One region of the Pelotomaculum sp. PtaB.Bin117 genome, then DNA from elsewhere that is predicted to be linked to it. Evidence: riboswitches for the same ligand, from Rfam matches in the RefSeq annotation. Region 1 holds a riboswitch; each other region holds the start of a gene.
The links. Region 1 has a riboswitch for cyclic di-AMP ahead of A4E54_RS08225 (hypothetical protein). Riboswitches for the same ligand answer to the same signal wherever they lie in the genome.

Region 1 (5,235 bases):
TGGTTCAGGGCTGATCAAGGGTATCGGCCCCGTTATGGCCAGGCGCATTGTCAGGGTTTTCGGGCTGGATACCCTTGATGTCATTGAAGGCGCTCCCGATAAACTGACCGAAGTGAATGGTATCGGCTTAAAGCGGGTCGCCATGATTACAAAAGCCTGGGAAGAGCAAAAAGAAATCAAGGAGATCATGGTTTTTCTCCAGGGCCACGGGGTCAGCGCCACATATTCCGCAAAGATATTCAAGAAATACGGGAGTGCGTCCATTGAGACCGTGAAGAGCAATCCCTACCGGCTGGCTTCCGATATCTACGGTATCGGGTTTATTACCGCCGACCGGATTGCCAGGAGCATGGGAATTGACCCCAACTCCATAATGCGCGCTGAAGCGGGCGTCATTTATGTTCTAAATGAACTCATGGCGGACGGGCATGTCTATTATCCTTTTGGGCCTCTCTCAAACAAAGTCGTGGAGATGCTTCAGGTCAGCAAAAACGTGGTAATCAACGCCATGGCAAAGCTGATTGAAGAGAGGCGGCTGGTCGCGGAAGAGCCATCGGAACAAAACCGGGATGTTAAAGATGACCACAATGCCGTGTATTTGCCGCCGCTTTACACGGCTGAGGCCGGACTGGCCAAAAGGCTTTTGTTATTGAAGTCGGAACCGTCCGCCATTCGCTCCATAAACCCCGAAAAAGCGATAGCCTGGGTGGAGGCGCAATTAAATATTCAACTGGCTGATAAGCAAAAAGAGGCGGTTATCTCCTCCACACGGAGCAAAATTTCCATTATCACCGGCGGTCCCGGCACCGGGAAAACAACTATTATCCGGGCTATCATTAAGATTTTTCAGGCTATGCGGCTGAAAGTCCTGCTGGCGGCTCCCACCGGCCGGGCGGCCAAGCGGATGCAGGAAGCGACCGGGAACGAGGCCAGGACGATTCACCGGCTGCTCGAATACAGTCCGCATCAAGGCGGTTTTCAAAAGAACCAGGAATTGCCCCTGGCAGCCGATGTAGTCGTTGTGGACGAGTCTTCCATGATTGATACTGTCCTGATGTATCACCTTGTTAAAGCAATTCCCGCGCATGCTGTTTTCATTTTGGTCGGTGATATCAACCAGCTTCCCTCGGTAGGTCCGGGGAGTGTTTTAAGAGACATGATCGATTCCGGCGAATTCCAGGTGACAGTCCTTGACGAGATATTCAGGCAGGCCAGGGAGAGCAGGATAATTGTCAACGCGCATATGATTAACCAGGGTAAGTTTCCGGATATACGCAGACCGCAGGCCGGTGACAAAACCGATTTTTATTTTGTTTCGGAAGACGATCCGGAAAAAGCCCTGCAAAAGATCCTGGCGCTCTGCGGGGAGCATGTACCCAAAAGTTTCGGCTATCACCCGGTAAAAGACATTCAGGTCTTAACCCCCATGCACCGGGGCGAACTCGGCGTGGCGAACCTGAACGTCAAGCTGCAGGAATTGTTGAATCCCAACGAGAGTAAAACAATAAAAGGTTACAAAACCTTTAAGGTAAACGACAAGGTGATGCAGATGACGAACAATTACGACAAAGAAGTGTTTAACGGGGATATGGGGCGTGTTGTTTCCATTGATCAAGAAGAACAGGAAATCCAGGTAGATTTTGACGGAAGGGTGGTTGTTTACGAGTTTGCGGAAATAGACGAGTTGGTGGCGGCCTACGCCATCTCCATTCATAAATCTCAGGGCAGTGAATACCCGGCTGTAATTATCCCGGTTATGACTCAACACTACATGCTTCTCCAGAGAAATCTGATTTATACGGGAATCACCAGGGGGAAAGAACTGGTAATAATTGTCGGCAGCAAAAAGGCGTTGGCTATAGCCGTTAGAAATAATAAACCCCAAAAACGCTACACCAGGTTGAGAGAAAGATTATTGTGAATGCCTAGGATTACAGAAGTCAGAATAAGAAATGGCCTTTCTCCCCGTAAATATTCTGAGTTCTAACTCCTGAATGCTGAATACTTGATTAATAATAGATTGGAGTGTCCTGACTTGTGTGGACGTTTTACTCTATCGACCGAACCGGACGAACTGAGAATTCACTTTATGCTTGAGGAAAGCTTTGAGCACACCCCACAATATAATATTGCGCCGGGCGCCGATATACCGGTGATTATCAATAATTCCGGAGTGAGAAAAGTCTCCTTGATGCACTGGGGGTTGGTTCCCCGCTGGTCTAAAGATAAGAAAGCCGGCTACAAGATGATTAACGCCAGGGCGGAGACAGTCGAGCAGAAACCCGCTTTCAGGGATGCCTTTATGCGCCGGCGCTGCCTGGTTCCAGCCGACGGTTTTTTTGAATGGCGCAGGGAGGGAGGCAAGAAGGCCCCAATGTATATCACCCTGCCGGGCAAGTCGCTTTTTGCCTTCGCGGGCATCTGGGACTGCTGGAAGGCGCCTGACGGCAAAATCATTAATTCCTGCAGCATCATTACCACCGCGGCCAACGCGTTGATGAGAGACATTCATGACCGGATGCCTGTGATACTGGCCGGGGAGAGTGAATACAAAGCATGGCTGAAAGCGGAACGTGTAAGGGCAAGAGAACTGCTGCGGCCATATAAAGGTATCTTAACTGCTTATAATGTGTCAACGATAGTTAATTCACCAGGGATGAACAGTCCGCTCTGCATAGAAAGAACTGAATTTCAGCCGCGCTAGGCCCTTCCGTCGGATTGGACAGGCATTCAGCCGGTGAAAGGCTAAAGAAATTGTCCGCTGTTCATATTCATGTTTTTAATTCCATGATCATTTTTGATAAAAGCAGGAAATTAATTTTATTGTGGTAATCGATTGCAGCGTCAATACAGTCTAGGACAGCTATTAGAGTTAACTTTGTTACGTTTAATTTTGGCGGTTTGAAAATTTTATCAACTCCCAGAACACGATCAAAATAGTCCTGCAAACTACCGTCTATATTTGGATTAAGGTAATAGTCGTCTACGTTATCCAATGTGTTAGCCTCCAAATAATACTCACTCGTGCTTTTTATTTTATTATATGCCACGTTAGCGCCGGTTGCCATTTTTATGATACTTAGGTGCAATGAATAAGGCGGGAGGGTATGAGATATGATGATGGAATATAAACCCTTGTTATTTTGATATTTAGTAAAGATATTTTATTATTAGCATACTTCGCCTCTATCGTTTAAACAGTAACTAAGGAGGATATCTTAATTTTGCTATTGAATCGTGAAGTATAGTATACTCAACCACAGCTGACTATATATTTGCCGAATCCCAGAAATTAATCAACTGGGTACGGGGGAACCATTCGTGGGGGTGAATCCCAAGTTACCATTATTAATGGTGAACTTGGGTAGGGTTTCTTTAACCGAACCCGTCAGCTAACCTCGGAGGCGACAAAAGAAAGGGGAAAAGAATATGGTCAGAATCAAACGTATCCTTTTTGTAATCGCACCTTGTCTCTTATTGCTTTTTGGTGTACTGGCTAGCGCTAGTGCTGCATCGCCGGCAGATTTGTTGCAAAATTGCGCATCAGGGCAATGCTTTAACACCAACAGCCTGCAATGTGGCACTAATATGCAACAGCAAGCTGGGCTGTCAAGTTTGTTGCAAAATTGCGCATCGGGGCAATGTTTGAGCACCAACAGCCCGCAATGTGGCACTAACGCGCAACAGCAAGCTGGGCTGTCAAGTCTGTTGCAAAATCTCTCATCAGGGCAATGTCTGGGCACCAACAGCCCGCAATGTGGTGCTAACATACAGCAGCTAACTCCATCATCTGTTGCTTCAATGTTTAATTTATTTAATGCCGCAAGATAACATAAATACAAAACATTGCCTGTGGTACAGTAAAAATTCCAAACAATATTATTAGATTTTAGTTTAAAAACCGGTGGAACTCCCCCCAGTTTTTTTATCCAGCTTTTGTATGCAGTTCTGTTTACTTGGGTTGCCAAGGTGTGCTTTCTGAAGCTATTGACAGCTATCCAGACCTTGGCCAGAAAAACTGGAGGTCTAAGCGATAAAGCTTAGGCCTCTTTTTTATTCAAGAAAAGGGGGTGGCAAGGGTGGAAGACTTGATCCGAGAATATAAGAATCACTGAGAGAGTTTCGCGAAAGTAAGGTAAATCCTTTGATTCGTGGCAGTATAATCTCGGATACTGAGTGGACAATTAAGCTTATGGAAACGGGGCATATACCTGGAACAAAGTGGATTGTGGTCCGCTGGAGTCAGGCAAAACGGGAAGTGCCAGTTGATCCGCTTGAGATGGCCAGGTATATCCAGAATAGAGAACCCGCTGAAGCTGCCCCTGAATGGATGTTGGACCTGTTAGATAAACTTACAAAATCTTTGACCCCTCTTGAAAAGGATGCTTATGAATTGGTTCGCGGAAGAGGATATTCTTTCTCACAAGCTGCCCAGTTATTGGGTTGTTCTAAGGCATCAGTCCAAAGCTACATCAAGCGTGCAGAGAAAAAAATACAGCTTGCCATACGATTGCAAACTATAAGTAAAGGGATTTGCTTGCCAGAAGGAAAAGTATTCCGTTTGTAGAATTATGATGACAAAATAGGATACGGGGGCAATAAATGGCACAGGGTAAACTTCGATTAAAGAATAAAGAGCGCACGTTACTGCTAAATAGTCAAGTTATTGAAGATTATCCATGGTTCCATGATTTATTAAAATCCAACCAAAGGATAACAGAAGAACTTATTGATAGTCTTTCCATCGACTATCAAAGATTTTTTGACAATATGTTAAATAAAGTAATTGGGCAAGCAACGGTAGAATGGGAGGGGAATCCGCAGCATCCTGTTGATGACCTTGAAGACAAAAGGACTCCATGTACACTTTGTGGTCAACCAACCAGATGGGTTTTTTATATTTTTAACAAATGGAATGGTAAAAATATTAATGTTGGTAGTGAGTGTGTTAAGCATTTTGGAATCAGTGTAGATAAAACAGGTTTGACGGTCGATCAACTAACAAAAAGAGCAACCCGTGCCATGGATTTTAGGGCTAATGAGTTAGTGGTTTATGATAAGACATATGGTAATATGTAATTGTTTCGTTAAAAGAATTTGCAGAAAAGTTTAAAAAGATTGCCATTGGTATTTATAGTTTAACAAACGATATGGTTTCGTATATATTAAAATATCCTGGAAAGAGATTTTCATATGATGAATTAATCGATATACACAAAAGATATGAAAATAAGG
Region 2 (5,235 bases), on a different contig from region 1:
ACGAACTGAGGAATCCCCTGGGCGCGGCTAAAGGAATGCTCCAATTAATCGGCAGAAAAGAAAAACCGGAACAGGTAAAAGGATACGCCGACCTTATCCTGCGGGAAATTGACCGGGTTACTAACCTCTTAAACGAGTTTCTGCTTCTCGGGAGACCCGCCGAGATGACAACCGAGCCCTTGGACCTGGCGGCTTTCCTGCAGGAAATAACGCCTTTGCTAAAGAGTGAGGCAAACAATTACGAGGCAGATATTTTTATTAAAACAGAAGAAATCCCCATGATCAACGCGGACCCCGGCCAGTTTACCCAGGCGGTGCTGAACTTAGTCCGCAACGCCTTAGACGCGGCGGGGCGGCGGGGTCGTGTTTTGTTAAACTTATCCAAATCCGGAAACAATGTAATATTAACAATTAAGGATAACGGGCCGGGCTTGTCCGCCAAGGTCTCAGGAAATTTATTCAAGCCGTTTTTTACCACCAAAGAGCGCGGCACGGGACTGGGGCTGCCCGTGGCTCAGGCGATTGTGCACAATCACGGAGGCAATATAACTATTGAAAACGCTCCCGGCGGCGGGGCGATTTGCCAGGTGACGCTTCCGTTTTACGCCAGGCAGGATGGAAAAACAACCGATATTGATGTGCTGGTTACCGTGGCGGACAACCTTTTACGCTATCCGTCCGAACAGGCGCTCCGTACCGCCGGCTTCAGCGTTATTTCAGCCGCTGATTTGAGTGAAGCGCTGCTGTTGAAAGAGCGCTACTGTCCGGCAGTCTTAATAGCGGATAAAATTATTTCCGAACCCCAAAATATTGAGATAATCAGCCGGACATGGCCTCAGGCGAAAACTTTCGCCATTGCTGAAGATGAACATTTCCATGAACATTTTATAGAAGCGAATGTCTTCCAGATTGTAACAAAACCATTGGACTATGTGCGCTTGATCGGACAAGTGCGCAAAGCGCTTAATGAAATATAAGCCGTCCATTGCGTTATAGCCCGAATATGTTGTCATGACAGGCATTCTGCAGCAGAATTCAGGCATTATCAACCTCGCAAGCTGCTTGACCTCTATGATAATAATAAGCTATAATTTTATTATAGCAATAATTGTAAATATTATAAACCGTTCTGTTAACGCCGAATCTTCTCCAAGGAGAAGAACGGGGAAACCAATTTTTAGGGGTGAATCCGGCCATGGCCGGTAGGGCTGCCCTTGGCCCAAACCCGTCAGCTAACCTCGCAGGCGTACAGGGAAGAATGGACAGCATTTTATTGGCTGGGCATTCCCGGCCAATTTTATTTTTATTAACTTCCTAATTATTCTTCCTAAAATACGTTTTTCCAACAGAACCGGTTACTATTGAAGAAGAAAACTAGGAGGTGCGGCATTGAAGACCAATATTTTGCCTATAAGAACCCAAAACAACGCGGACTGGTCAGACTGGCGCTGGCAAATGCAGCAACGGATTCACTCAGTAAAGGAGCTCGTAAAATGTTTTGACCTGAACCATGACGAAGAACTGAATATCCAAGAGGCATGCGAAGTATTTCCCATGTCTATTACTCCGTATTACGCTTCATTAATCAATAAAGAAGATCCCAGATGTCCCATCCGCCTGCAGTGCATGCCAAATCTGCAGGAGCTAGTTAATGGATGCGGCGACATGGACGACCCCCTATATGAAGACGCCGACTCTCCCGTGCCGGGATTGACCCACCGCTACCCGGACCGGGTGCTTCTTTTGATTACTAATGAGTGTGCCATGTACTGCCGGCACTGCACCCGCAAGCGCAAAGTGGGCGATCAAAACAGACGGGTCAGCGAGGTTGACATTGACCGGGGCATTGAGTACATCAAATCCCGCCCTGAAATACGCGATGTCCTGCTGTCGGGAGGAGATCCCTTTGTTCTGTCCTGCGCCCATCTAGAGAAAATCATCGCCAAAGTCAGGGCAATCCCCCATGTGCAGGTAATTCGCATCGGCACCCGCACTCCGGTGGTGCTGCCGCAACGGATCACCAACGAGCTTGTGAAGATGCTCAAGAAATATCACCCCATTTGGATAAACACTCATTTCAACCATCCCCGCGAATTTACGCCGGAATCCACCCAGGCCCTGGCGAAACTGGCTGACGCCGGTATTCCCCTGGGAAATCAGACAGTCCTTTTAAAAGGAATCAACGACTGTTCAGAGGTAATGAAAAAGCTGTCGCATCTTCTCGTGCAAAACCGTGTGCGCCCGTACTATCTCTACCAGTGCGATCTATCCCGGGGCATTGAGCACTTCCGCACCCCCATAGCCAAGGGGATAGAAATCATGGAGGCGCTGATCGGGCACACTTCCGGTTTCGCCGTGCCTACTTACGTGGTCGACGCGCCGGGAGGCGGGGGCAAGATTCCGGTTTTGCCGAATTATCAGCTGTCTATGACAGGAACGAAAACAATCCTGCGCAACTATGAAGGAGTGATCTGTGTCTATGAAGAACCGGCATACTCCGGCTCAACCTGTTCCAAAGCTTGTTCTCTGTGCAAGGACGGCAATGTCAAGCATAAACCGGTCGGCCTGCAAAAGCTGGTAGACCCGAACAACCGGACTATCAGTCTGATACCGGAAGGAAACATTCGCAGGGCACGCTTTTTCGGACTTAAGGGTGATCCTCATGGCAGATAGCCTAAAAGCGCATGAACAGGTGCAGCCGGATCAATGGGAGATAATAGAAGGTCACTATTTTAAATGCCATATTTTAATTTCACCGTACAACCGGAGAATTACCGTCTATAACTTTAGTCTGGCTCTGGACGAAGGAGCTTCCGCAATGGTGCAAACCCTTTCAGAAAAGGCTGCCGCGCAGGGTTTTGATAAAGTGTGGCTTAAAACCGGACTTAAATGGGCACATTCTTTTTTAGGCGCGGGAGTCAAACTGGAAGCAGCTATCCCCGGTTATTTCGCCGGGGAAAAGCCGGCCTTGCTCTTCTCCGGTTTTCTGAGCGAGCAAAGGAAAATTCCGTCAAACAGCAAAAACTTGGACCAAATCAAAAAATTGGTTCTCGCCCGCAAGGACGGCGGCGGCCAGCGCCCGCTCCCGGCCGGAATTACGCTGAGATGGGGACAGACCGGACACTGCGGGGCGCTGGCAAATTTATATAGCAGGGTTTTCGCCACCTATCCTTTTCCGATCTTTGATTCCGGCTACTTGAAGCGCACCATGCGCCACAATGTTTGCTATATAACGGCCTGGCACGGCCGGGAACTGGTGGCCGCGGCTGCGGCAGAGATGAATCCTGCAGAAAAAAACGCTGAGGTGACAGACTTTGCAACCGCACCCGGGTGGAGAGGACATGGTCTGGCGGGCTGTCTTTTAAACCAATTGGAATCCCGATTATTGAGTGACGGCATCCGGTGTCTTTATACTATCGCCCGCAGCAGTTCCACCGGCATGAACAGGGTGTTCGCCAATACCGGCTATGAATATTGCGGGGTGCTGATTAAAAATTGCAATATAAGCGGAAGTTTCGAAGACATGAACGTCTGGGCAAAAATAATTGACGGCTAACTGCTTCCCATACCGGAAAAGATAGTAAAGCGAGGCAAACTTGGTATGCAACAATATTGGGAGATAATCGCAAACTTTTTTAATGGGCGGCTTTCGCCTGAAAAAATCACCTACTTTTCCACTAATTTGCTCCTCTCCGTGGCGGTCCTGTTCGCCACTTATCTGTTCATAAAGCTTTTTTCTTATTTATTGGACAGAACCTTAAAAGAAGGCGGCAAGGAAAAACAAATTTTCTCCGACAACTTTATCCGCTCTTCGCGAACTTTTCTGAAAGCGCTGCTCCTGTACGGAGGTTATTTTATCGCCGCAATCATCATATTGGAAATATTCAACGTCATGGTGATTTCACCTGGAGATTTAAAATCTTTAGGCGCTAATGTTTTGAAAATCATCAGTGTGCTGGTGGGAGCAAGGATTGTCATAAATTTCGGGAAACTGGCCATTCAACAGTTTTTCGAACGTCATGAGCTAAAGGAAAATATTATGGAAAACCGCCGTGCGCAAACCCTGGAAATATTGCTGCAAAGCGTGTTGACCTACCTCATTTTTTTCCTGGCCGGCTTAACCATCCTGCAAATTTTCAATATCAACACCAGCGCCATTCTGGCCAGCGCGGGCATTCTGGGACTGGCCGTGGGCTTCGGCGCCCAGAACCTGGTCAAGGACATCATCAGCGGATTTTTCATTTTATTAGAAGATCAGTTCGGCGTGGGGGATTTTGTGGAAACCGCCGGCGTAGTCGGCACGGTCGAGGAAATCGGCCTGCGCACCTGCAAGATACGGCGGTGGACAGGCCAGCTGCATATTATCCCAAACGGGGAAATAACCAAGGTAACCAATTACAACAAGGGACCAATCCTGGCATTGGTGACGGTAGGGATTGCTTACGAAGAAGACATAGATCGGGCAATGGAAATCTTACAAAATGAATGTGTCAAAGCCCGCCGGGAGATTGAAGCTATCGTTGATTTACCCCAGGTGCAGGGAGTAACAGATTTGACCGACAGCTCAGTCAACATTCGCGCCGTCGCCCCATCCATCCCCGGAGAGCAATGGACTGTGGAGAGGGAGCTGCGCAGGCGGTTCAAATACGCCTTGGAGCAGGCAGGCATCGAGATACCCTATCCAAGAAGGGTGCTTTACATACATGAAGAAACCTGATGATATGAGTTATTCAAGAGTGATCGCACAACCAGCTTACCCATATTTCCACCAGGCAATGAGGCGACCTATGCCAAAGCAGTGATCTTGACGCCGATATCAATGGGCTTGGCATTGTAAAGGCTTGTTGTGACCAGCGCATCAACACCTGTTTGGGCATATTCCGCCACGTTTTTTTCTGTGATCCCACCCGCCGCCAATAGGACCAGATGGGGATTGATGGCCTTTAGCTGCGGTACGGCAGCGCCCAACACGTCAGCAGACAGCTTGTCGAACTGCAAGCCGTCCACGCCCGCCCGGCAAAGCTTGATGCTTTCCTCCACAGACCGGGCTTCGACGATCAGCTTCTTTTCACAGACATGCTGCTTGATATCAGGTACCGACGCGATAAAGCCGTCCAGGCCCCCCATAAAATGCATATGCTGCTGGAACACCAGAACAGTTTCAGACAACCCCAAACGGTGGGGGAAGGCGCCGCCGACCATTACCGCTTTGATGGACAAAGCCTTTGTGCCCGG
Region 3 (5,235 bases), on a different contig from region 1:
GGCAGGCACGGTGCAGTTCCCAGTTCATATCCACATCAACATGACGGAACTGGATAAAAACATCATGTTTATGGCGAATCAGCACGGGTTCATCCAGTTCAACCAACTTGGAAAACGACAGTTCTTCGGCTGTATGCTTGACTTCATTATTTTTATTTACGTAAAAGATTTGTTTGTGTAAAATACCGTTTACAATAATTTTCTTAAGGAACAAATCCCTGTGCGGATGGTGACTGTCGTGATGCACCAGAACGTATTCGTCGTGCTTGCCGTACTTGCCGTGCTTACCATCATGGTAGCCGTCATAGTCATGATAGCCATGGCCATGATGGGCCTCGTCAACAAATACCGGCGTGGCGGTCAGATCGCGGACAGAAGCTCTGATTTTGTCGACCTTGATCGCCAGTTCGGGTAAGGTTAACACATTGTCAATCACCGCTTCCACATCTACAGACTCGATAACCAGCGGCACTCTTATTTCAATACATTTGACCGGCTGGACTTCCGTGTAATAGTATTGTTCGGGCATTTTTTAGACCTCCTTAATAATTTTTAATCAACCCATTGCTTCGCATGGAATCTTAATCACCTGTCCGACGCTGATGACATCCGGGTTGGTAATCTCGGGGTTTTCGGCCAGGATCAGGGCGACTGTCGTTCCATGCGCCGCGGCAATGGTAGTGAGCGTGTCACCCGCCCGAACCGTATAATCGGTCGGAACACAGGTGGTAGGCGTGGGAGTCGGTGTGACCGCGGGCACATAAACATTCAGCTGGGCTAAATCGGTCACCGTGGCTTTGACTTTCAAAACAGCTTCGGTGTGCAAATCCGCGCATTGCAATTGCTGATCCACGTTGACATATTCCGGACTGACCTTAACCTTGACCCTCATATCAGGCTCGGCGTCGGGCACTACCACAAATGTGCGGAAATTCAAACGCTGATGCAGCGCGTGGACAGCCTGGTCGGGCTTGGTGCTGACGTAAACCACTTCCACATCGGCGTGACCCCTGATCAGGACCTTGCCATTGAGAATATTTACTTCCGTTACTTTTATATTGTCTACCCGTGACTCCAACACCTTCATGACATCAGGTTTGGACTGGGGAACCTCAGTGGTTTCTCTCAGAACCACCTGAGTTTCTCCGGAGCCGATTTCCCGGTCGATCTTCAGCTTTACCCTGTCGTAGTCTCCCTCATTTTTCAACTCGGTGGGAACATTTTCAAGCGTCCTGGTTTCGGAAACAAAGACAATCAGTTTGACAATGATATCAGCTGAAAGCTTCGGGCAAGTTACCGGCGCGATATCGGCGTTTTCCACTTCCGCCCGCACATGGACGTTCATTCCCTGCTGGGCTTCGGGAACCTCCACGAAGTCACTGAACTTGATGATACGGTGCAGGTCATGAACGGATTGCCCGGGAGTCATGGACACATACAAAACCTGAAGCTCTACTTCACCGTCCACAATCACTTTGCCGGCAAGGACCCGCTTATCTGTAATTTCCACTTCCGCCTTGATATTCAGGATCTTTTCCACGTCCGGCTTTTCTTCCGGCACTTCGAACGCATCGCTGATAATAACCTGCTTGGTTTCTTTGTCGCCAATCATGTGTTCAACAGTGAGGTCCTGGGTTTCCAGAGCTTCATTCCCGGCCGGGGTTGTTGTAAGCACTTCCATTTCTTCAACATCCATTATTTTTGCAAAAGTGCTGAGCACAGCCGCCACATCAAATTTACATGCGCTGTCTTTACTTGGAGTCAGACTCACATCCTCCACAGTAAAATCGACAACGTAATCCATCCCGGGCTCGGCGCCAGGCACATCGACAAAGGTCGTAAAATTGACATCACCATGCAATGAGTGAACTGATTGATCAGGTTCAAAGGCGACGTACATCACTTGCAAAGTCAGGGTCCCATTAATGATGGCTTTGTCCGGAACGATGCTGACGTCTCTAACTTTGGCAGTTGTTTCTTTTGATAAAATCTTTTCCACACTCGGCTTGGTGTCAGGAATTTCAATCCGACCTTTTACCACGGTCTGAACTCTATTTTCACCCTGGACCAAATTAACCTTAAGGCGTTCGGTTCCAGCCATGATGGTTTCCTCCTTTCAAAATTTTTCTGTACTAATATATGTGAGAAACATACGAAAATGTGCAATAAAGGTAGTCAGCATGCAAAAAACGAAAAAAAAAGAGGACCTGGGTCCTCTACCTTATTTTACTAATATTTTTTTCGCCTTTATTGTTAACTTTTTATGCTCATTTTGCCGTCAATCAACCGGTGAACATCTGCACGAACATTTTCCCGTACGGACCGCCGCTGACGACGCCAATGCCCACTTTGGTATAATTTGCATTTAGTATGTTCGCCCGGTGTCCCGACGAGTTCATCAGGTTGGTGTGCGCGCTGCCAACAGTTGAAGCTCCGGCCAGGTTCTCCCCGGCGTAGCGGTACTGCACGCCGGCCGATTTCATCATATCGAAGGGAGAGCCGTATGTCGGCGATGTATGACTGAAGTAATTTTTATCAATCATATCCTGCGCCTTCATTCTGGCCAGCTTTACCAAGGCCGGGTCCATTTGCAGGGGCTGCAGGCCTGCTTTGCTCCGTTCCTGGTTCACCAGATCGAGCATCTGCTGCTCGTCGGCATTTAACCCGTTAACGGGTTGTGGTTCCGGTGCCGGTGTTGGAGCCGGTTCCGGTGTTGGTGTCGGTGTCGGTGTGGGTGCCGGTGTCGGTGTGGGTGCCGGTGCCGGTGTGGGTGCCGGTGCCGGTGTCGGAGTAGTCACTTTCTGACCGCCGGCAAACAACAAAACGACAATTTTATTGTTGTTTTTCATGATTATTCCAACGCCGATCCGGTCATAAGATGAACTGAGAATGGTCGACCGGCTGCTGGCGGCACATATTCCCTTAAACGCCGCGTTAACTGTGCAAGCCTTGGCCAGGACTTCCCTGGCGCGGCTATATTGCACACCACCCATTTTTAGCATGTCATTGGGAGAGCCGTAAGTAGACGAGTTATGCCCGAAATAACAGTTGGAAGCGATATCCTGGGCCTTAATCCTGGCCAGATTTGACAGGACAGGGTCAACAGTCAGCGAAGCTTTGCCAGCGTCATGACGCGCCTGATCAATCAGGTCAGCCATCGACTGTTCATCAGCCGTAGCTGCAAGGCTGGCGTCAGCCGTTGCCGGGGCCGCCGCTCCCATTGAGAGTACCAACGCGAAAATAAACAAGGTAACAACCAAACCTAACGTCAGGTTCCTGGAACGCCGCATAAATTTACTCCTTTCTTTTGAGCCTCCGGGGTTAGCTGACGGGTTCGGTAAAAGACAAAACCCTACCCATTCGAGTCATGAGATACAAGACATGACATATCACATGGAAATGCCCTATGTCTGGGTCTTGCTGATGACTTTACCGGGATTCACCCCATAAACCGGTTCCCCCGTACCCGGATATTTTCCGGGATTCGGCCGCTTGTATTTAATTGGCTTTGCCTTAACGTCTGACGTCTGACGTCCGCCAAAAGACGGCTGTTTAAAGAAGCATTCATAAAAGGGCTTGTACAAGTTTAATATACCGGCGAATGGGGTCTCATGGCAAAACGGGTAATTTAAGAACATCCATCGTAATGTTAACTTTTTTGGGATTATCCTGCGGCGTTGTCAGATGGCCTCCAAATTAGGGTCCATTGTCAAGATGCGGCAAAAATTTAACAAATAAAGGCCGGGCTTCCCGGCCAAAATTGAGGCTAACGACAGTTGTCAAGATCCCTGGCGACTACATGAGCGTCTATGAATAACAGTTTAAACAAGGTTTCCGCTTCCCTGGCCGCGCATCCGGAAAGGAGAATTCTTACTTGACCGCCTTCGATAAGTTTCCGGATGGCCTGGTAGGCTCTGCCGTGCGGCGGACCGGCGCCGGGGGGCTCCTCGGCCCCGGTCCCTTCACTAAGTCTCAGTGCCGCTAGAAATCCATTATTATAGCCTAACGAGCTTCCCTCGGTATATCCTTTTTCAAACCCTGACTCAAAACCCAGGTTGTAACCTAAATGATAACCAAAATCCTTGCTGGTATGGTATGATTCCTGCCGACCACGGGTCCAAAACTGTTCATTTTTCCCGCTTTTTTCTTCGCCCATGGCTCCTGCCCTTTCACTAATTTTCCCTTAATATGTACCCACGGCGTTAGGGGCGTAAAACACCGCCCCCAGACCTTCAGTAAGAACCAGACATTCCAGCCCATCCACACCTTCCACAAAACAAGTCAAGATAAATAACTTTTTTTTCAAACCTTTGCGAAACCGTTTCACGATCAACTCATCAAGGTTGCTCAAGGTGCTCACCATTTGCTGCGAGCTGTCCACAACAAGCGAATACCGGCCGTCCGCCTGTTTGTTCAGGACAATCTGAAACGGCATGTTCTGGTCACGAACAGATAACTCGTTGATCTTATCAAGATATTGTTGAGCCGCTTTCATGGCTTCTTCCCTGTTATGAAAACTCGGACCGATTGCCGGGATATCTTCTCCCAAAAAAGCCAGCGCCACATCACCGGACACAACCGCTTTCAGTACCATAAGATAAGCCTCCCCGGTAATCAATATATGGTTCGGCTGAAACAAAGGTGAGGAGGATCAGCTAACATCAAACAAACCGCAGCCAAAGTTAAACGAACTCAATGCCAAGCCGCTCTACAATATTGCTGATCCGGTTAAATATGGTCAGCTTATCCGAACCGGCGAACAGCAAACCCACGACTTCGCACTTTTCATTCAGAATTAACGCCCCGCTGTCTCCCGGTTGGGAAGGCATATCAGTCACTACCTGATCAGAAAACCAGACTTTTTCCTCCTCTTTCATTTCCACTTGCAGCGTAGTGCCGATAGATTTTACCACGCCGCTGGTCAGGCCGGTGGTTCTGCCGCTCTTTTGCACCTTCTGGCCGGGCTTGATATCGTTTATCCCTTTTATTTCACCAATTTCCAGAATGGCAGGTTTGACCAGATCGGCCGAATCAAGTTTGGCCAAAGCGCAATCCACGGTGTTTTCAGCCGTGTAATTTTTGTAAAAGCGTATTTCATAATCCCGTTTGACCAGGTTGAGCACCCTGGTGCCCCCGCTGGCCAGGGCCAAAGCCACCGGGCAGTCGGATTTCGCCACGTTTTTTAACAGCGGCACATAACGCTGCAGCACACCGATGCGATCCTTCAGCGTGCCT
Region 4 (5,235 bases), on a different contig from region 1:
AACTGCAGTGCTTCCGAGATAACGGTAGCGAACCCGCCGCCGGTGGTGCTGTTGTTGTTGGCGGTGGCGCGCTGGCCGACCGCGCCGTTGATCTCGCTGACAATACCATCAATTGAACAGTACATTTTGGCCCCCGCCAGGCTGTTTTGCGCCTGTTTTAACTTTGCGTTGCTGCTTTCCACATCAGCGGCCGCCGCTTCAATGTCTTCCACGCGATTGCCGGCTTGCAGCGATTTTAAGGACTGCTTGGCTTGTGCCAATTTGCCTTCCGCATTGATGTATTCCAAATTGACGCTGTCAAAGTCGGACTTGGCTATCGCTCCATTTTCATAAAGCTGCTGATAGCGCTCCAGGTTGGATTTTGCCAGGTCATAGCTTCCCTGGGCTATTTGCACGTCGGTTGCGGCTTGCTCCAAATCTTCCTGGGTGGAACCGTTTTGCAGGAGCTGCAGCTTGGCGGTGGTTCCTTTCAGGCTGGCTGAGGCTTGAATGACATCAGCCTCCAGGTTGTCGGTGACCTGTTCGGCTATCAGCTGGCCATTGGTTACGTGCTCACCTACTTTAACATAAATATTTTTAATTATTTCAGAGTTTTCAAAACTTAAGGTAACCGTGCTTACCGGTTCGATTGTCCCGGTGGCTGAAATAGTGCTGGTGACCGTGCTTTTTTTAACGGTATCGGTTAAGTAATTTTCAGAGGCTTTTCCCCGGTTGCCTACAGCAAAATACCCTGTCAGCGTAACTAAAGCGATTGCAATAATACTAAAAAGCAATTTTCTTCTTTTTATGACTCCGGTCAGGTAGCCAAGCCCGTTAACAATAATCTTCGGTTTATAACTCAAGTGGTTTTCCTCCTCAGGTGATCATTTTAAGGACCGTGTTAAACTTAGACGAAACGTTGTGCCGGCGGGGCTTGTACGCAAGAGCACCAAATCTCCGCCATGGGCGTGAGCCAGCAAGCGGCTGATCGTTAAGCCGAGGCCCAACCCGCGGCCTATTGCCTGCCGGGCGCTGCCGCGGTAAAACCGCTCAAAGATAAAGGGCTGATCGGTTGCTTCAATGCCTTTCCCATTGTCTTCAATGTCAACCATGATCCGGTGATCATGTATCTGAAATGTTATTCTGAGCAAAGTTGCGGCAGCTTTTTTACTGTTGTCGAATAGGTTTAGGAACATTTGGCGGAGCCTTCCCGCGTCTCCGTTGAGCCAAACAGGTTCAGCCGGCAGGGCTGCGTCGAACCGGATATTGGAGAATTCAGGAAGCACACTCAATTGATGGATCACCTCACTTATCAGGCTTGATAAATTAACGGGCTCTCCCTTAATGGGTGCCGCGCCTGCTTCAAACGAAGAAAAATCAAGTAGTTCTTCAACCATTTGCTGGAGCCGTTTGGCTTCATTCCAGGAAATTTGCAGAAATTCTTCCGCTTTCGCACCGGTTACTATTTTATTATGTACTGCCTGGATCATCCCCCGGATTGAAGTAATGGGTGTGCGCAGTTCGTGCGACACGCCTGCCAGCAGGACCGACCGAAGCTGTTCAAGCTGTTTCAGCTGAGCGGCCATATAGCGAAATGATTCGATTAATTGCTGCAGTTCCCGCTCTTTTACCTCCTGGGGCAGGACAGGGTCATACTTGCCTTCAGCTATGGACTGCGCGGCTGCGGCCACTTCCCGGAGCGGGTGGATTAACCTCCGGGATAGAAAGTACAGTACGAGCCAGCCGGCCAGTGTAATAATGCCGGTAAGCAGGGCTAATAAACCATAAGGGCCGCGGATTTGATTATCCACGGGCATGCTGATATAAAGCGCCTTGCAAATGGTTCCGTCTTGATAAACGGGCACACCGATACGCAGCCAGGTTTGAGAAGCGACATTAACTTGATCGCGGACATTCTCCCCGGCGAGGACATTCTGGTATGAAGGTGGAACAGCAAACAACGCGGAAGTATCAATAGCCTCATTTTCGTATTTTTTAATTATTTTGATGTTTCCCGCTGTATCTACCGTGTGCACTACATCCGGAATGGGCGGCCTTGGTTCGTGCGGCCCCGCCTCCGTTTCCAGTCTATTGGAAGAATCGTCTTTTTTTATATCTGCTTCTGGAAAGAGATGCTTTGGTTCGTGCGGCCTCTCTTCCATTTGCCGCAGCCGATTAGAGAATTCGCTTTCTTCCGGCGCTTGGCCGTTTAAATCGACTAATTGCTCGGCGCGTAATTCAAGCATGTCGTAGATGTGGTCGTATGTGCTGATTCGTATCCAAATTCCCGCGGCCACTGCGAGGAGCAAGAGAGAACCCAGCAATACCAGTACGTAGCGGCGTGTCCAGTAGGTCAGCATTGATACGGTATTTGTTGTATAATCGTTCTGCTTACTTGACACGCAGTAAATACCCCTTTCCCCGTATTGTTGCTATCTCCCCTTCCTGCGCCGGCCATTCCTGCAATGACTGCCGGATGCGTTTGATCGACACGTCCACGGCACGGTCTCCCCCGTCGTAATCCATTCCCCAGACGTGGTCCAGCAATTGATCCCGGGAGAACACCTGGTTTGGGTGGCGGACCAGGAAAGTTAAAAGTTCCCAATGACGCGGCGCGAGCAAAATCGTTTTTCCCTTAACAGTTACTTCACGAGAGGTAAAATTTACCACCAGGGTTCCGAACTGCACCAGTTCAGGCTCAACCAGATGAACCGGCCGCCGCAGCACTGCTTTAACCCGCGCTACTACTTCATCCGGATCAAAAGGCTTTGGTATGTAATCATCGGCGCCTTGATTGAACCCATGCAGACGGTCCTCGACAGCGCCGCGCGCCGTCACCATAATTACAGGGCAACTGCTTATTTGTCGAATTCCATCCAGCACAGTCCACCCGTCTTTCCCGGGCAGCATCAAATCCAGCAGAACCAAGGCGGGATTGACTTCGGGAAAGATAGATAATGCTTCTTCCCCGCTTGAGGCAACAGGTACCTGAAAACCGGCATGCTCCAGATAAGTTTTGAGCAACAGGGCTATTGAACGATCGTCTTCCACAACCATTACTGTTTGCATAGGCCACCTCTCCATTAATACTGAATTAATACTGAACAGGGAGTGAACTCGTTTAGCTTCCGTCAGACTTCGGGCTTACCGGGGGTAACCCCACTTATAGCAGCGGAGGTTTATGGAATCTAGCTAAATTAAGATTACTATGTTTTTTGTAATTATTTTACGACTTGAATGTGTCGGGAAAATGTCGAGATGACAATTGGGATAATTGAATTTGTAATTAAGCGGCTGTTTAAATAGTTCTTCTTGTTGTCACATAAAGTAGCGCCTGGAATAAAGAACCGGGGGATGTTTTACCATGCTTATATGATTCAAAAATTACATTATTTTTTCTAAGTTATCTTATAATCTTTATGATAAATGCTTATCTACGTTGCAAAGGGGGTTTTGCACAAAAGTACTAATAAGGATATGATTGTCCAATAAATAATAGTTCGTGCCAAATCTCAGAAAATTTATCACACTGGGAGCGGGGGAACCAAACACAATGGGGTGAATCCCGGAATAGTCACAAGAAAGGAGGAAAACGTGACTTGATTTCGGATAGGGTATCTTTTACCGAACCCGTCAGCTAACCTCGCAGGCGCAAAAAGAAAGGGGAAATATCTTTGTCAATGATTAAAAACACAAAAATGATTACGAAGCTGTTAGCATGTACTTTCACGATCGCTTTGGCGTTGTTTATGTTTAACAGCCCAAAAGCAGAAGCCGCCACAGGCTTTTACATGAATAACTTCAATAACTTCCCGGGCTTTAATCAAATATACAGTCAGAAAGCTAACCCAATTCAACAAATAAAACCGAATCCGACACCTGCTGCACGGCCAAATTCGACTCCGATTACAACTCCGGCTCCCGCAGCATCGGCGCCTGTTTCCACATCCGGATTAACCGCCGAAGAGCAGCAAATGGTTAACCTTGTCAATCAAGAAAGGGCAAAAACTAATTTGCAGCCGCTCACAGTAGACATGAGACTGGTAAACGTGGCCCGTATGAAATCACAAGATATGATCGACAACAATTACTTCAGTCATCAGTCGCCAACTTATGGTTCACCGTTTGATATGATGAAATCACAGGGTATCTCTTTTAGCTATGCCGGTGAAAACATCGCGGCAAATCAATCCGTCGGAGCGGCCCATACGGCGTTAATGAACTCATCCGGCCACAGGGCAAACATTCTGAATTCCAATTATGAACACATAGGGGTAGGTATTGCCCATGGCGGTCCTTATGGAATGATGTTCACGCAGGAATTTACCAACTAATAAGTTATTTAGATATAACGGAACCAGGAAGAAGAGCAGGGACTTCACGAGCGTACGCGAAGTCCCTTTTTATATTTTCCACTATATAAAAAGCGTTCCACAATATCCTGCTGCTAAAATGTCTGAAGTAATTAAATGAATATACTTTTTGTGATATATTTGCAGGTAAGAAATATTCAAGCTGATTGTAACGGGGGGATAACAATGGCTATTGAACTATTGCAGTTGCGGTAATCGCTTGTCCAAAATTATAGAATTTATGTTGGTTACTTTTCCTTTTTCCAAAGCATACTAAGAGATGAACTAGAGTAATCCCTAAGTATTGGGAGGAGTGAAAAAATGACCATTGCCGGTAATAAACTAGATTCCGAAATAATACCCGCTGATCCTGGTGCGCCTGAGCCCGATCCGGATATCGCGCCGGAGCCTGAAAGAAGGGACGAGCCTGAAAAGGAGCCGAAGCCTGGCAAGAGAGTGGCCGGCCAAACCAAAGGCGCGCTGGAGTCGGTTAAGGAAATGGGCTCAACGCCAATGCCCGAAGTAAAGAGCAACATTCACTGCCTGACGATAGTAGGTCAGATTGAAGGGCATTTGGTGCTTCCGCCACAGAACAAGACCACAAAATACGAGCATATGATTCCGCAGTTGGTGGCTTTGGAACAAGCCCCCGAGGTCAAGGGTGTTTTAATTGTGCTGAATACTGTGGGAGGAGATGTGGAGGCCGGCCTGGCTATCGCGGAAATTATTGCCAGCATGTCCAAACCGTCCGTGTCTATTGTTCTGGGAGGTGGACATTCAATCGGCGTGCCAGTTGCAGTATCATGTACGCACAGTTTTATCGCTCCAACGGCAAGCATGACCATACACCCGATCCGGCTGAACGGTTTGGTAATCGGCGTTCCCCAGACTTATGAGTATCTGG

Region 2: it holds a riboswitch for cyclic di-AMP, as region 1 does, so the genes downstream of both, kamA (lysine 2,3-aminomutase) here and A4E54_RS08225 (hypothetical protein) in region 1, are expected to answer to the same signal.
Region 3: it holds a riboswitch for cyclic di-AMP, as region 1 does, so the genes downstream of both, A4E54_RS14620 (CAP domain-containing protein) here and A4E54_RS08225 (hypothetical protein) in region 1, are expected to answer to the same signal.
Region 4: it holds a riboswitch for cyclic di-AMP, as region 1 does, so the genes downstream of both, A4E54_RS01855 (CAP domain-containing protein) here and A4E54_RS08225 (hypothetical protein) in region 1, are expected to answer to the same signal.

What each region holds. Positions count from the first base shown of each region.
Region 1 covers NZ_MVQM01000119.1:5,055-10,289, forward strand. Annotated here, with positions in the region: gene recD2 (SF1B family DNA helicase RecD2) at 1-1,921, shown strand, start outside; gene A4E54_RS08215 (SOS response-associated peptidase) at 2,036-2,704, shown strand; gene A4E54_RS08220 (hypothetical protein) at 2,772-2,996, opposite strand; cyclic di-AMP (ydaO/yuaA leader) riboswitch at 3,267-3,423, shown strand; gene A4E54_RS08225 (hypothetical protein) at 3,430-3,831, shown strand; gene A4E54_RS08230 (sigma factor-like helix-turn-helix DNA-binding protein) at 4,193-4,567, shown strand; gene A4E54_RS08235 (hypothetical protein) at 4,603-5,079, shown strand.
Region 2 covers NZ_MVQM01000118.1:6,476-11,710, forward strand. Annotated here, with positions in the region: gene A4E54_RS08085 (ATP-binding protein) at 1-977, shown strand, start outside; cyclic di-AMP (ydaO/yuaA leader) riboswitch at 1,127-1,262, shown strand; gene kamA (lysine 2,3-aminomutase) at 1,390-2,673, shown strand; gene ablB (putative beta-lysine N-acetyltransferase) at 2,663-3,556, shown strand; gene A4E54_RS08100 (mechanosensitive ion channel family protein) at 3,602-4,717, shown strand; gene modD (ModD protein) at 4,786-5,235, opposite strand, start outside.
Region 3 covers NZ_MVQM01000174.1:41,371-46,605, reverse strand. Annotated here, with positions in the region: gene A4E54_RS14630 (SPOCS domain-containing protein) at 1-529, opposite strand, end outside; gene A4E54_RS14625 (DUF3794 and LysM peptidoglycan-binding domain-containing protein) at 557-2,101, opposite strand; gene A4E54_RS14620 (CAP domain-containing protein) at 2,283-3,290, opposite strand; cyclic di-AMP (ydaO/yuaA leader) riboswitch at 3,296-3,500, opposite strand; gene A4E54_RS14615 (hypothetical protein) at 3,767-4,156, opposite strand; gene A4E54_RS14610 (hypothetical protein) at 4,184-4,594, opposite strand; gene A4E54_RS14605 (chymotrypsin family serine protease) at 4,683-5,235, opposite strand, start outside.
Region 4 covers NZ_MVQM01000036.1:939-6,173, forward strand. Annotated here, with positions in the region: gene A4E54_RS01840 (HlyD family secretion protein) at 1-842, opposite strand, end outside; gene A4E54_RS01845 (sensor histidine kinase) at 864-2,381, opposite strand; gene A4E54_RS01850 (response regulator transcription factor) at 2,371-3,048, opposite strand; cyclic di-AMP (ydaO/yuaA leader) riboswitch at 3,473-3,647, shown strand; gene A4E54_RS01855 (CAP domain-containing protein) at 3,660-4,313, shown strand; gene A4E54_RS01860 (ATP-dependent Clp protease proteolytic subunit) at 4,653-5,235, shown strand, end outside.